2 regions of the Vulcanococcus sp. DEBay_Sum29NL08_54 genome follow, and region 2 is predicted to be linked to the other one. Evidence: predicted binding sites of a transcription regulator. Region 2 holds the regulator's gene; the other holds the start of a gene.
The links. The regulator NtcA, encoded in region 2, controls nitrogen genes in cyanobacteria. The targets are predictions, from matches to a motif close to GTANCNNNNGNTAC.
Positions count from the first base shown of each region.

Region 1: a site for NtcA is predicted at 5,346-5,359, ahead of QZ186_RS05655 (DUF4278 domain-containing protein). Genes of this name have one in related genera too.

Region 1 is NZ_JAFMNJ010000010.1:63,950-71,461, reverse strand. It holds partial or broken gene QZ186_RS05685 (GNAT family N-acetyltransferase) at 1-1,386, opposite strand, end outside; gene QZ186_RS05680 (DMT family transporter) at 1,383-2,372, opposite strand; gene QZ186_RS05675 (hypothetical protein) at 2,372-3,118, opposite strand; gene QZ186_RS05670 (Rieske 2Fe-2S domain-containing protein) at 3,122-4,219, opposite strand; gene QZ186_RS05665 (hypothetical protein) at 4,216-4,698, opposite strand; gene QZ186_RS05660 (hypothetical protein) at 4,731-4,997, opposite strand; gene QZ186_RS05655 (DUF4278 domain-containing protein) at 5,152-5,253, opposite strand; gene QZ186_RS05650 (hypothetical protein) at 5,428-5,649, opposite strand; gene QZ186_RS05645 (photosystem I reaction center subunit XI) at 5,775-6,266, opposite strand; gene QZ186_RS05640 (photosystem I reaction center subunit VIII) at 6,310-6,426, opposite strand; gene QZ186_RS05635 (HEAT repeat domain-containing protein) at 6,534-7,010, shown strand; gene QZ186_RS05630 (glycosyltransferase family 2 protein) at 6,968-7,512, opposite strand, start outside.
Region 2 is NZ_JAFMNJ010000024.1:1,362-8,873, reverse strand. It holds gene rph (ribonuclease PH) at 98-832, shown strand; gene ntcA (global nitrogen regulator NtcA) at 897-1,637, shown strand; gene QZ186_RS08455 (DUF3084 domain-containing protein) at 1,713-2,894, shown strand; gene QZ186_RS08450 (resolvase) at 2,891-3,328, shown strand; gene QZ186_RS08445 (DUF3146 family protein) at 3,325-3,582, opposite strand; gene pth (aminoacyl-tRNA hydrolase) at 3,589-4,221, opposite strand; gene QZ186_RS08435 (TatA/E family twin arginine-targeting protein translocase) at 4,230-4,481, opposite strand; gene psbH (photosystem II reaction center protein PsbH) at 4,486-4,686, opposite strand; gene psbN (photosystem II reaction center protein PsbN) at 4,773-4,913, shown strand; gene QZ186_RS08420 (alpha-mannosidase) at 4,910-7,512, opposite strand, start outside.

The sequences.
Region 1 (7,512 bases), on a different contig from region 2:
GCTGTGGTCATTTCCAGCCACCACCTTGGCTACCAAATGAACGTAGCCAAGGTCCTGTGCCTTGGCGATCAACTGTTGCAGCAGTTGGGCACCGACCCCCTGGCCCTGAGCGCAAGGGTGAACGTAAACCGACGTTTCTGCGCAGCGGCTATAGCCAGCACGGGGCGAGTAGGTCTTGAGCTCTGCCCAACCCAAGACCTCACCCAATCGGGTCGCCACCAAGAGACAACCTCGATCGCGCAGCTCCTCGCGTTTCTCAGCGACGGCCTGGGGAGCAAAGCGCCGCTCATCCATCGTGATCCCGCCTTGATCAATCGCCCGCTGATAAATCGCGGCGATGGCGGCATCGTCCCTGGGCTGGGCGAGACGAATCTGCAGCGCTGCATCAGCCCCTGCGAAGTCCGCGATCCAAGCGAGCAAGTGATCCAGGGCAGGGGGGCCACCCAACTGCTGTAAACGCGCAAAACCGCCGACGTTGCCAACGTTGATCTCGCTGACCCGCCAGGTACCGCAGTCGTCCTGGAGGAAGTCATAGCCAAGGACCCTGAGCCCCAAGGAGGCATAGGCGGGCCAGGTGGCTTCGATCGCCTGACGCTCTGCATCCGTAATCGAAGCCAGGGCGCAGCGGCCACCAGCCGCCACATTGTTCACCCAATGCCCTGTGGCGGAGCGCCGCACATAGGCACCCAGGATCTGGCCATCCAGAACAACAACTCGCTTGTCGCCCTCACTGGTGCGCTGGAGAAAACGCATGAACTGCAGAGGCTCATCCGTTCCCCGCTGGAGCTGCTCCAGCACGGCGCTCAGTGAGCGCTGTTCTGCCCGCTGACCATGGGCATGTTCAACGACATAAACACCTTGACTCCTGTGGAGTCGAAACACCCCCTGGGCTTGGGTGCTGTTGCCCTGTTTGGCAACCACTTGACCATGGCTCTCCAGAAAGGCTGCGATCTCAGTGGGGTCGCTGCTCACCAAGTGAGCGGGGAGGAAGGCCCCCGCCACCTCCGAGAGGAACTGCGGCTTGAGCTGCTGAATCTTGCTCGAGGGACGATTGAGAAAACGCAACCGCTGCTCGAGGCCCTGCAAAACCTGGAGGTAACCCGGGGGGAAGGGCTTCAGGCTGCGGCAGAAGACAACATCGATCTCACCGGCAACAAAGGGCAACGAGGGAGCCTTCCCCAGGGCTAAAAACGAAGGGTGATCAAGCTCGGCCGGCAGTGGCGTCAGCTGCCATTGGGACGCCAAACAGCCATTGATCTGATCAGCCGCCAGATGCAGGGGCTCTAAGGCGGAGTGCCTGGCTGCCGCTCTGTAAAAGCAAGGAACGTCGCCATCAGCGTCGGGGTAACGCCCTGGATCAGCGATCAACAGGAGCCTGGCGCTCATGTCACGGGTGAGATGGCATCGGCACCACTGGCTGCCAGTTCAGCCATCTGCTCACGCTCCTCCTTGGGCTTGGCGGGCTTCGTCTTGGCAAAGGCCGTGATCACAACACCAACCATGATCACGAGCAATCCCACCACTTGATTGCTGGCCGGCCACTGCCGGTTCAACAGGGCTGCGGCCAGGACACCAATCGCAGGAGCTGGGGTCGACCAGCGTCCAACACTGATGGAATCCAGCTTGCTTGAAGCATCGAACCAGAGGAACTGGGATATCACGATGATCAGCAAGGCGTAGATCGCCATCACGATCCAGAGCTCACCGGCAAAAGCATCGGCGAAGTGATGCGGGCCGAAGACAATGTTGGCGATGAAAAAGAAGATCACGCTGGAGGAGGCATTGCGCACAAACACCAAGGCCCGCAAGGAGACGTCCTGATCCAGGACCGCTTTCCCCAAGTTCGCGGAAGCGGCAAAGACCACGGTCGAGAGAAGGATCAGCGCATCCCCCTTATTGACCATCCAATTGGCACCAACAAGGGCCACCATCAAGATGCCGGCAATAATGAAGCTGAAGCCCAGCCACTCCCGCTTCGCGATCAACCGTCCAAACACAATGGCCCCAGACAGGGCGTAGAGCACTGGAGCCAATCTCCCAAGCAAGATCGCGTTGGTCGATGAGGTGTACTCCAGACCGGTGTAAATCAGTGCCGAGTTCAAGGCGGCGAGACCACCATCCAGGACCAAGCCCCAACGCACCCGCTTGGGCAGTCGCTTGAGGTCACTCCAAATGGGGGCTGGTTTAAACCAGATCAGGACCACCAACGCCGCGCATAGGTTGCCGACGAAGAGGACATTGCAAAAGGAGATCGGGGTTTCGGCGCCCTGACTGAGGGCGGCCCCATGCATCACCAAAAAGGCAATCAGAACCGGGCGCAGGGACGCCAAAACCCTGGAGAGCAATAACTCATGGCGGGGATCGAACTGCATCAGCCCAGGCGCCGGTAGGTCAGCGGATCAGCCTTTAGCGCCATGAGGTCGTCGTACTGAATGACTTCGCCCTCGATGGCGACGGCCTGAGCCACAAGATCAAGGACGCGATCATTCACAGTGCGGCCCTCTTGATCGATCAAGACCAGATCGAGCACCTCTCCCTCGGGGTTGTGGACATGAAAAACAGCAGGGACGCCACCACTGATGCAGCGAATGGCACAGCCCATATGGGTTTTCCCAGCGCCGGGCTTCATCACCCCTGAAAAACACTTGCTGTCGATGATTTCGCCCACCAGGGCAAAGGGGCCGAGGGAGGTTCCCTTCAGATTGGGCGCGGGCAGATCAGCGGGCTGCGGGATGGGCTGCGCACGCCGTGTGTTCATCACGCTCAAAGGCCCATGGCTGAAGAGCGAACCCTTCAACTGCACCCACTGCCCCTGGTGCTGCATCACAGCCTCCGGGGGCCTGGTTTTTCCCGGGCCAGCCAAAAGGATGCGGGAGTAGTGCGCCTCACCTGGCGTTTGTCCTGGGCGCGGCACCAGCACCTGCGCTCCGCCTGGGCCATCCAACAACAAGCCCGAGAGCTGTTTGATCGGTTGACGGCTACCCGCGCCGTACTGGTTCTGAAGACCGGGAACCCAGAGCCCCAGCACAACCATCACGCCAAGCATCAGTGGCAGGAACCAGCCCAGAAAACGGCGATGCGCCTTGGGGAGAGGTCTGTAGTGAATGAAAAAGTCCATCGCTCAGGCCTGCTGGGGAGGGCGGGGAGGCAGTCCGATGCGCACACGTCCCTGATGACACTCAACCGGGAACGTTGGAACGCATTCGGTAAACGGCGGAGGTGAGGCTCCGGTCTCCAGGCGGTACTCGTAGCCATGCCACGGGCAGACGACACAGCCATTCACGACCCGACCTTCTCCGAGGGGGCCGTTTTGGTGCTGACAAACGTTGGAGAGGGCAAAGAACTCGCTGCCCTGGCGGAACACGGCCACCCGCTCTCCCGCCAAAGCAAACACCTTGGCCCGGCCATCCGGGATCGCATCGATGGGCCCGAGATCCACCCAGCCCGTGGAATCAGGCTGCAGGGGGCGCCCATCAATCACCCATTCCCGCCAACCGCTGATCAGGTGAATGGCGAGCAGCCAGACCAGACCCGCCAACACCAGGGCTGCCAACCAGGGGGACTGGTTGGTTTGCAGGGCACCCAAGAAGACATGGCCCACCAATGCCGCATAGCCGACATAGACCGCCATGTGAATCGCCTTCCAAACCGGGGCCGTCAGATTCGTCAGCCAAAAGTCATGGCTGGTGGCGGCCATCACAAACAGAACGGCCAGGCCGATCACCCCGAGCAGCTCAAAGGGGAACAGGGCAAAGTCATTGAAATGGCCATTGCTGGTGAACAAACTCACCAGCGGCTCACGGTTGCCGAAGTCGTTGTACCAATTCAGAGCCCCATGGAAGCTCCATGGGAACTGCGGCGCCTTCTGGCCGAGCCAACTCCAAGGCTCCTTGGGCAGATGCCACCCGTTGACATGCAAGAACCCCAATAGGAACACCATCACACCCATGTGACGGCGGTTGAACAGCAGGGTGTGAAACAGCGGATTCAACCGTGCCAAGGGCCCGATCGAGAGGGTCAGATGCAACAGGATGTAGGCCGCACTGCCGTAGGCCCGAATTGCCGCCCCGTCGGTCTCGAGGGGAACATTGGCGGCCGCCGCCCACCAGTGGCTGATCCCCATGAAGAGCAGGAGATAGGCACTCACACCAGCTAAGAGGACGCCGTCATAGATGAGCTTTCGGCGCGTCCATTGCACCGCGACGTAGCCATGGCTCATGGCCGCTCACCTCCAGCAGACAAGGACGGCAACGCCCACGAGGCAACGATGCGCTGATCCAGCGGACTCACCAGCAACAACAGACCTGGCTGAGGAGACCGCAACGCACGCCCGACCACCACCGGTAAGCGGTAGCGGTGGGTCCCGGCTCCGGCGAGGGAACCCAACAGCTGAGCCTGCGCCAACGACTCAGGGCTCCTGTCGGTCGACGACCAATAGAGCAGTGGATCCGCCAAGTTGAGGGGTTCCTCTGCGATCAAGCGCAACTGAAGCATCGGGCCCAACACCAGCTGGCCCTTGAGCTGAGTGTCTTGGACCGGCCAATCGAAGGCAAGGAGGAGATCTCCCTCGGCTGTCGCTCCACCCAGATCGGCCCGAGCGAACAGGGGTGCCGCCGTTGCTGTGACCGGCGGGATCTCAGGGCGCTGAACAAGTGCACTCACCGCCAGCCAAGGCAGGAGAACCCCAAGCGCTGTCATCAGCCAGCGATGGGTCTGCCGTCGACTGCTGATCATGCCCGTGCCGCCAGCCGGTGGGCATTGCGTTCAACGGCTGGCGGAGCACCAAGCCAGAGCCGTTTGATCAGCCAAGGCCATAACAAGGCCAGTCCGGGAATGATCAGGAGCCGGAAGCCAATATTTCTCCATCCCTTCGCGGAGAAATCGATGCGTTGAACGCCAAAGATGCTGATCAGGATCGCGATGACCACGCTCGCGGAGGCATAGGCCCTCAGGCCATCGACGCCGGCACGAACAAGCGGCAGGGAACCCTCAATCACCTGGCAGATCAGTCTTGTTCGCGAAGACTAGAGATGCTCAAACGAAGGCACCACTGGATTGACCACACGCTGAAACACCAGAGCAAGAGCAGCGCACGAAACAAAAAAAAGCCCCGCAAGAGCGGGGCTTAAAGGCAAATCAATCAAGCAGGAATCACTTGACGTACTTGAGACCTCGGTAGTTCAGCTGAGGGTGCTTCTGGGAGACAGCCTCTTTGTTCTGCTGGTACTTCTGGCCGCGATAGGTGAGGGTCATGGATAGTTCCTCGGAGTCAGCCCAGGTCCCCGTTCCATGGCCTGGATCGAACTGCGCCTCAGGCAACCAAAAGGTGCCGAGGTGAACGTTTTGTAGCGGTTGCTACAGCACTGTTTTAGCCGCGCGGAAACCAGCCGTGTCGTTCAGGCGATTACAAAACTCCGATTTTGCCGATTAATCGCTTGGGCAGTTCTGCCGTGGGGTCAAAAAGAACAGCAAATCGCACTGAAAACGCGTGAAATCACTCAGGGCGTTCTCCACATCCCCCGGGTAACCCGCATCAGCCTGCGCCGAAGAGGGGAGCGGACCAATCGGCGGCGGCAGGGGCTCAGCCAGAGCCAACCCCGGCAAGGCCGAGAGGGTCGCCGCAAGAACAACAGCAGGCCAACGCGTCATCACAGCACCACAGCTCTACTGACTCCATAGCCATGGCCCAAGCCAACGGCAAGGCATCAAAAAACCCGCCAGACCCCCAAAGGATCTGACGGGCAAAGGGTGAATCAAGGATGAGCAGGCTGGACTCAGCCGACGCTCCAAACACCACCGGCGATCTTCACCAGGGGAGCCACGATGGTCGTGCCGGCGAGGAACCAGGCGAAGGCGGCACCGCCGCAACCGCCGAGCCAGAAGCCGCTGGCGAACTCGGCCCAACCCGCCTTGGTGAACAGGTCAGCAGGGGGGTTGTCGATGGTGGCGTCAGCCGGCTGCACGTTGGGGCCACGGCCAGCGGTGCCGTAGATCGACAGGCAGACCGTCAGGATCGAGACCAGACCCACAGCAGCCAGAAGACCAGCGGTGCTGGCGTACTCGGTGGCGCGCAGGGGGCCACAGATGGCGAAGGGGCCGTAGAGGAAGAAGCCATGGGCCATGCCCACTTCCAGACCGCGACGGTTGGGAGAGAGGGCGGGGCGATAAGCAGGCAGCGCGCTCAGGAAAGCGCGGCTGAAGTAGCTGCTGTTGACGGGAGTGGCCAGATTGCCGACACAGGGGTCGGCCACGGGGGTCACGGTCATCGGGGGAAGAACGTCAGGTGGCGCGGAATGAAGCGGCGACAGCTCAGTCGCGGGCTTCGATCACGTTGAACAGCAGGGCCATGGCCACAGCAGGAGCCAGGATCCCGACAAGTGGCACGAACACCGAGGGCATCCAGGCGGCGACGAAATCTCCGGTCATCAGCGTGGGCCAATACAGCTACCGTTCGGCACTGTAAGGAGCCCTGCCGGAGCTGCTCTTCGGGGCCTCAAGGGGCGACATAAAAGTTCAGACCACACCCCCAGCCCATGACCCAGGCACTCACCGGCATCGTCATCGCAGGCGTCCTGGCGGCCTGCTGGGTCCTTGGCCGGCCCAAGCGCAACATCCTGCGCTCCACCGATGCGTCCGGCATCGCAGCCCTGAACCGCGGGCAGATGGAGCTGGTCATCCCCTCTGACGGGAGCAACTCCAGCAATCAGGGCAGCCAGGACACGGTCGTCCTCCCCGCCGCCAGCGACCGGCGCGGCCGCCACCAACTGCTGCAACAGCTGGAGCAACAGTTCCGCGCGGGGGGTGAGCAGCGCCGCACGGCCATGGCCATCTGCCAGCTCTGGTGCCACCGCGAGGCCCTGCCCCTGATTCGCCGCGGCCTGCGCGATGCCGACCAGGTGGTCGCCCAGCTCGCCGCTGAAGCCATGTCCCACTTCCGTGGCCGCAGCAGCCTGCCTGTTGCCTCGCCTCAGCCGCTCAAGCTGCCGCGCAACGTCTCGCGAATGCGGTAAATCGGACGGCCCTGACTCTCGTGATAGGTGCGCATCTGCACCTCCGAGAGCAGACCAAAACAAAAGAGCTGCACGCCCGTGATCAGGGCCAGGACCGCCACCAGCAATAGGGGCCGGTTGCCGATCTCCGCGCCCCCCAACTTGACCATCAGCAGATAGGCGCTCAGCAGCGCCCCGATGGCCATGGCGCTCAGCCCCCCGAAACCGAAGACGTACATCGGACGGGTCAAGAAGCGCTTCATGAACCAGACCGTGAACAGATCCATCAGCACCCGGAAGGTGCGATCGATCCCGTACTTGCTCTGGCCGAACTGACGGGCGTTGTGGTTCACCTTCACCTCGGCGATGCGGGCCCCTTCGATGAAGGCCAAGGCCGGCAGGAAGCGATGCAGCTCCCCGTAGAGGTTCATGTCCTCCACCAGCTCGCGGCGGTAGGCCTTGAGGGAGCAGCCGTAGTCGTGCAACCGCACCCCCGTCACCCGAGCGATGAGGGCATTGGCGA
Region 2 (7,512 bases):
GGGATCCTGAATGTAGCGGCGTTAGGCCGTCCGGCAAGCAACAAGCACTACCTGTAGTGCAAACACCCGTACCATCGAGGCACTGAGCCAGCCCGCGATGAGCAGCACCCAACCCAGGCGGGACGGCCGCAGCGCAACGGACCTGCGCAGCACGCGCTTCGCTTGGGATCCGATGGGCTTCGCCCTGAGCTCCGTCACGGTGTACACGGGCAACACGGCTGTGATCTGCAGCGTTTGCTTAGAGGAGGGTGTTCCGAAGTGGCGTAAAGGCTCCGGCAAGGGCTGGCTGAGCGCTGACTACCGGCTGCTCCCCGCCAGCACCCCCAGCCGGCAGCCACGGGAGCTGATGAAGCTCTCCGGTCGCACCCAAGAAATCCAACGCCTCATCGCCCGCAGCCTCAGGGCCTGCCTGGATTTGGAGGCGCTGGGGGAGCGGACCCTGCAAATCGACTGTGACGTCCTTCAAGCCGATGCCGGCACCCGCACCGCCAGCATCACTGGAGCCTGGGCCGCCTTAGCCCTCGGCCTGCAACGCCTGGAGCAGCGCGGAGTGCTGGAACGATCGCCCCTGGTGGGGCAGGTGGCGGCGGTTTCCGTTGGCCTCGTGGATGGCGCCGCACTCCTCGATCTCGACTACAGCGAGGACAGCCGAGCAGAGGTCGATCTGAACGTGGTGATGAATCAAGAGCAACATTTGCTCGAAATTCAAGGCACTGCCGAGGGCGCACCCTTCAGTCGCCAACAGCTTTCCAGCCTGGTTGACCTAGCGGAAAGCGGCATCGATCAACTGATGCAGGCCCAGAAGCAGGCCTTGGCAGAGGCAGCAAATTAGTTTCAATGGCTACAGGGCGGCCCTGGACTGATCCGTAGGTTCCAGGCAACTCAGTCGCGCTGAAATGGTCGTGGCAACGCAAGGATTCAGCCGCTACTCCCCTAGCCCTACGACCGGTACGTCAGTGATCGCACCGATCGCGGGGAGTCCCCTGCCGCCCAATGCCACGCTGCTGGATGTCATCCGGGGCCTGAGCGGTAGCACCACCGAAATCGTTGAGCGCGGCAAAACAATCTTTTTCCCCGGCGACCCCGCCGAAAAGGTTTATCTGCTGAAACGGGGTGCGGTCCGGCTCTCCAGGGTCTACGAATCCGGCGAGGAAATCACCGTGGCACTGCTGCGGGAGAACAGCCTCTTCGGCGTGCTGTCTCTACTGACAGGCCAGCGTTCGGACCGCTTCTATCACTCGATTGCCTTTACCCGCGTCGAGCTGGTGACGGCTCCCGCCACCTCCGTCCGCAAGGCGATCGAACAAGACCCGGCGGTTGGTCTACTGCTTCTGCAGGGTCTCTCCTCTCGGATTCTTCAAACCGAGACCATGATCGAAACCCTCACCCACCGCGACATGTCCTCGCGACTGGTGAGCTTCCTGCTGGTGCTCTGCCGCGACTTTGGTGTACCCAGCAGCGAAGGAATCACGATCGACCTGCGCCTCTCCCACCAGGCCATCGCCGAAGCAATCGGATCGACCCGCGTCACGATCACCCGTCTCCTGGGCGACCTCCGCAACGACGGCCTAGTGCAAATCGACCGCAAAAAAATCACCGTCTTCGATCCGTTGGCCCTCGCCAAACGCTTCAGCTAAACGGCTGAACTGGTGGCCGATCCCAGCTGCGTTCCAAGCCACCGCAACCGATACTGATCGTCGTCGCCCAACGTCGTGTCCGGCTGGATCCTGATCCTGGCGTTGCTGATCCTCGGGGGAGTGCTCTCCACCCTGGGGGATCGCTTGGGATCCAAGGTCGGCAAGGCGCGGCTGAGCTTGTTCCGGTTGCGGCCCAAGAAGACCGCCGTGGTGATCACGGTGCTGACCGGCAGCTTGATCAGTGCCATCTCCCTTGGGCTGATGCTGCTCGTCAGTGATCGCTTGCGCACGGGGCTCTTCGAACTCGATCAGATCGAACAGCGCCTGCGGGACAGCCGCGATGCCCTGAGCTCAAGTCGCAAGGACCTGGCCCAAAGTCGGAGCGCCCTGCGCAGCGCAGAGAACGAGCGCAGCGAGGCCCAACGCCAACTCAAGGTGGTGGCCGAGCAGGCCAGCCGGCTGCAGAAGGAACTGGCTCCCCTGATGGAGCAACGCAAACAACTGGAGGCCGAGCGCGACCGCCTCAGCCGTGACATCGCCGCGAAGGATTCCGATCTCCAGCGCAACCGCACTGAGCTCGCCAAGCTCAACAGCAAGATCAAAAGCAGCAGCCAAGAGCTCGAGCGTCTCGAACGCAACCTGATTGCCCTACGTCAGGGTGATGTGGTGATCAGCAGTGGCCAAATCCTGGAGGTGGCCAAGGTGCGGATCGAGAAGCCCAGCCAGGCCCGAGACGTGATCCACGCCCTGCTGCAGCGCACGAATTTGAACGTCTACCAGCGCGTGCTGCCAGGCGAAACACCGAACCGTCAAATCCTGTTGGTACCGCGCAGCGACATCAGCAAATTGGAGACCACCCTCAGCAAACGCGGCGAGTGGGTCGTGAGTCTGATCTCAGCGGCCAATGTGCTCAAAGGGGAGCGTCAGGTCGTGGCATTCCCGGATGTCAGACCCAACAAACGGGTGGTGCGTAGTGGAGAACAACTGGCCACCACCGTGCTGGAGGCCGATGAGCGCTCCCCGGATCAGGTGCGTAGCCGTCTGAACCTGCTCCTGGCAGCAGCCTTTACCCGAGCGCAACGTCAAGGGGCCCTGGCCAACGGCCTGCAATTTGACCCAGCACGCCTCAATCAACTGGCTGAGGCCCTGGTCAACCGCCCCCTGGGCGAGACCGCCAAGCTCGAGGCCGTCTCCAGAGGCAACAGTGATCTGGCCGACCCGATTGCCGTGGACATTCGCTGGCAGCGCCCGCAATGACTTGGATCGGACTCGATCCCGGCCGCAGCAAATGCGGCTTGGTGCGCTCTGACCACAGCACAGGCCAGATCGAGGTTGCCGCCGTGCTCTCCCCGGAAGAGTGCTTCAAGCAGATTGCGATCTGGCGAGAACGTCCGGGTCTTGAGGGTGTTGTGCTCGGCGATGGCACGGGCAGCAAGCACTGGCAGCGGCAACTCAACGACCTGGGCCTGGCTATCCAGGTCATCCCTGAAGCGGGAACCACCCTGGCCGCACGAGCCCGCTACTGGCAGCTGGAGCCCCCCAGGGGCTGGCGGCGAATGCTCCCCGAGGGCCTGAGGTTGCCCCCACGGGACTACGACGATGTCGTGGCTCAACTCCTGCTGGAGCGCCATTGGAGAACGGAGCTCAAGCGGGAACCTGGCTTGGTCGTCTTGCGCCAGCTCGCTGCCTAAAACCTGGCCCGCACGCTGAAGGCGTAGTCCCCACCCGCCTCCAGCTGGTAGTCGGTTTTCAACAGGAAGCGCAGCAACGCGTCCTGGATCAAGGCCCGGCCCAGGGAGGGCTCCACCTGCAGCTCGCCGCGGTCAAAGAACCAGGCGAAGGTCCACTCGAACCCTCCAGCGCTGACCTCACCCTCCAGCACCCGCTGGCTAAAGCTTTGGCGCAGCACCCGCAATTGCGCCGTTGTCGTGGGGAGGCGACTCACGCGGACTCAGGCAGTGGGTTGCTCGACCAGCTTGGCGGCAGAGGGAGCAACAAAACCGTTGAGCCTGTTACCAGCCCGCTCAAACCCCAGGCGCTGAATCAGATCCAGACCAGCCAAGACCTCATCGATGACCTCCTCGAGCACCGGCTGTTCGGCGACGGCAAAGCGGCCGAGGACGTGGCCGACAGTGCGCTGCTTACGTTCCACAGGATTCAAGGCCGGAGCGCCAATTCCGATGCGCAAGCGGGGGAACTCTTGGCCACCGAGATGGGCAATGGTGCTGCGCAGACCGTTATGCCCGCCAGCACCGCCCGAGAGCCGCAGGCGCAAGCGACCGAGGGGGAGATCCATGTCGTCCACCAGGATCAGCATCTGGTTGGGCTCGAAGCCAAACCAATCGAGAGCAGCACGAATCGAACGACCGCTGTCGTTCATGTAGGTCTGAGGCATCAACAGACGCAGGCGTTCAGCACCCTGTCCCACCTCCGCGGCGAGGGCGTGGAGCTTGGACTGCTGCTTAAAGCTGCTGTTTTGACGCTTGGCCAGCTGCTCCAGCGCCATAAATCCGACGTTGTGGCGGGTTCCGGCGTACTTCTCGCCCGGGTTCCCTAAACCAACAACAAGACTCAAAGGAGCCATGGAGTCCTTCAACCGGCCGCTTGCTCGTCGTCGGCCTTGAGTTGAGGCTGGGGCTCTGAAGAAGCCTGGGTGACTTCCGCTTCCACCGTGTCGACCGCCTTTCGGAACTCCTGCTCGAATTCCTTCGAGGCGGACTGAAAACCCTTCAGGGTTTTTCCAAGGGTGCGACCCAATTCGGGTAAGCGCTTGGGACCGAACACCAAGAGACCCACGGCGGCAATCACCGCCATCTCAGGCAATCCGATCCCAAACACGTTCATCGGATCAGCCGATGCCGTTCCAGTTGACGGTGATGCCGTCGAGGATCAGGGACTTGTTGTACAGCTGGAGGATCACCAGCAGGAACACCAGGAACAGGGCCATGAACACGCCCATCACGGGGGTCGTGCCCCAGCCGGGCACAACCTTGCCGTACTCGGAGTTCAGGGGGCGAAGCAGATCTCCCAGGCGGGTGCGTTGAGCCATGTCGGGCTGTGCTCTCTGGCAAGGAGTAGGTCTCGTTACTGTAAGGGGCCTGGCCGCCTGAGCGGCTGGCCCCGTCGAGAGTTGTGATGGAAACCACCTCCCCAGCCATGTCCGTGGCACTGGCCGTCTTGGCTGTGCTGCTGGGCCTCACCGGCTTCGGGATCTACACCGCCTTTGGTCCTCCGTCGAAGCAGCTCAGCGACCCCTTTGACGACCACGACGACTAAACCAGCTCTAACGCGACGACCTGCCAGGGCTTGAGCACAAGAGCTCCGCTCTGCCAGGTCTCAGCATTCCCCCGGCGCCAACGCCGTGGCGAGCCCAGCGTCCAGCTCTGTCGCTGAGGGCTGAGGTTCTGCAGCCTCAGCGCCAGCTGCCCTGGGGTTGAGCCGGGCCTGCAGCTGAGCACGCGGATCTGGGGATTGGCTGGACCCATGCCCTCCATCAAGTCGATCGGAGCGAAGACCTCCGCCTGCTGGGCCGCCTTTTGGGCCGGGCGAATCCATAGCGGTTCTCGAAAACGCTGCGCCAAACGAGGCACCCCGGCCGACGCCCACCCGGCTGCACAAGGGACCAACGCGAGCCGAAGCCGTTGGTGTCCGTTATCGGCCGAGGGGTCAGGCCAGGTGGGTGCTCTAAGCAAGGAGACCCCCAGCTGATCGGGGGTGGCGGAGACGCCCTGGGGCCCATCCAGCAGCACCGCCAGACCACCCGCTCCAGCCTTCGCCTGACTGGCCAGCCAACTGATGGCCGTCACTTCCCAGCGCGCCTGCTCCCTAGCCGTCAGGGGCTGGGCCGGCCGCTCGAGAACCCCCGCAGAGGTATCCGCGGCATAGCGCTGAGCAACCTGCGCCAAGGGCAATTCCAGCCGCAACAGCTCATGGCGCTGGCGCCAATCGACCGTCAAAGCCAGCTCCAGATACGGCGAGGCGGCCCGCAGCTGAATGTCGAGTCGAAGCGTGCTTTGGCCGCAGCGGCCGCGCATGACAAAGCGGCAACAGAGCGGTCCCTGCTCAACCAGTTCCGGTGCTCCCTGCCAAGTCAAAGGCAGCGGCTGCTCGCGGTAGTCCGCCGCAATGTCCCAGGCATCCCAAAACTCGCCCTGATCGCTCCAACGGCGCCATTGCAAAGGGCCTGAGAGCTGGGGAACGCCGTCGGCCCCACAGAGCTGCTGAACACCGTCCGCCCCGATCTCGACGCGCACCAAGCCGTTGTCCAAGCGCCAGTGCCCAGCGCTCGCCTCGCACACAACCGGGTCTGTGATCGCTGCCGCGGCCTGCGGCAGCCCATCCGCGCGCTCAAGGGGAAGCGCCTGAACAGCCGAGGCCAAGGGGAGCTGAACCCATGTCCCACCGGCTGGACGCCCCTGACTGGGGAGCTGCTCCGGGGCCCCCTCGATGCACCAGGCGCCAGCGGGCAGGCGCAGGGTGACCCGCTCCGCAGGCTGGGGCTGGAGTTGCACCAGCCACCAAGGTTCAGCTCCGCCGCGCGCGGGGAGCAGGGCCTGCAGCCCGTGGTCGCGCTGACGGGCGGCCAGGCGCCGCGCTTGGCGCCACTGCGGTTCCGCCTGCTCAAACACCTCAGGGATTGAGGTGCCCGGAAGGATGTCGTGGAACTGCTGAAACAGCAGCGTTCGCCAGTCCGCACCGGGCTGCTCGCTGCCGCGGAGGTGCAGCAGGGCCTGCACCCAATCGAGCTCCCGAAGCAAGCGCTCGAGGGTGCGGTTATGGCGCTTTTGATCCGGGCGGGTGGTTGCACAGCCGCGGTGCAGTTCGAGATAGAGCTCGTCTCGCCAGACCGGCAATCGGCTCGCCAGGGGCTCCAGTCCCTCGAGATAACTGCGCAGGGTTCCGTGCTGCTGGGGGCAGGCCACGGGCTGCTGCTGCCAGAGGGCCAGCTGCTCCAGCATCTCGGCGGTTGGGCCACCGCCGTGGTCGCCAACCCCCGGGAGCCATAGGGCCTGATCCACGCCCGTCGCCGCCTGCCACTGCTGGCGGTAGGTCTCCATCCCCTGGGGATCGCCGCCCGTACCGATGGGAGCCGTCGCCAGGGCCAACAGCTCCGAGCCATCGGCGCTGCGCCAGCGAAACAGGCGATGGGGGAAAGGGTTGCTGCTGTTCCAGGCCAACTTGTGGGTGCAGAACCAACGCACTCCGCTCAGCTGGGCGATGGCAGGAAGCCCAGCTGCGAAGCCAAAACTGTCGGGCAACCAACAGAGCTCGTGCGTCCACTGGGGGAAGCGGCTGCGGCTGTAGGCCTGCCCCTCCTCGAACTGCCGCAGCAGCGAGGGGACCCCAACCAAGACGCAATCGGTTTCCACCCAGGGGCCATTGACCGGCTCAAAACGGCCCTGCGCGGCGGCCACTTGCAGGCGGGCAAAGAGCGCCGGACGGTGCTGCTCCATCCAGGCGTAGAGCGCCGGGGTGGAGTGGGCGAAGTGGAGCTCGGGAAAACGCTCCATCAACGTCAGGGCCGAATCGAAGGTGCGAATCGCCGCCTGCCAGGTATCCGCCACCGGCCAGAGCCAGGCCAAATCCAAATGGGCGTGGCCCAAGAGATGGAAACCGCCAGGGGGGCGAGCCTGGGCCATCCGCGCCAACAGGTTGGGAAGGGCTCCCTTCTCGAGCTCTGGCTGCAACGCAGCCAAGGCATCCCCAGAGAGACGCGAGGCGCCCAGAGACAGAGCTTCGGCCGCCAGCACCCCAGCAGGGTCAGCGGGATCCGTCGGCTCCTGCTCGAGCCGGCTGTGAATCAAGGCCCCGTCGTCATGCAGCGGGGAGCGCAGCCGCAGCTCCAGCTGCAACGGCTGGCCTTCCCACCAAGGGG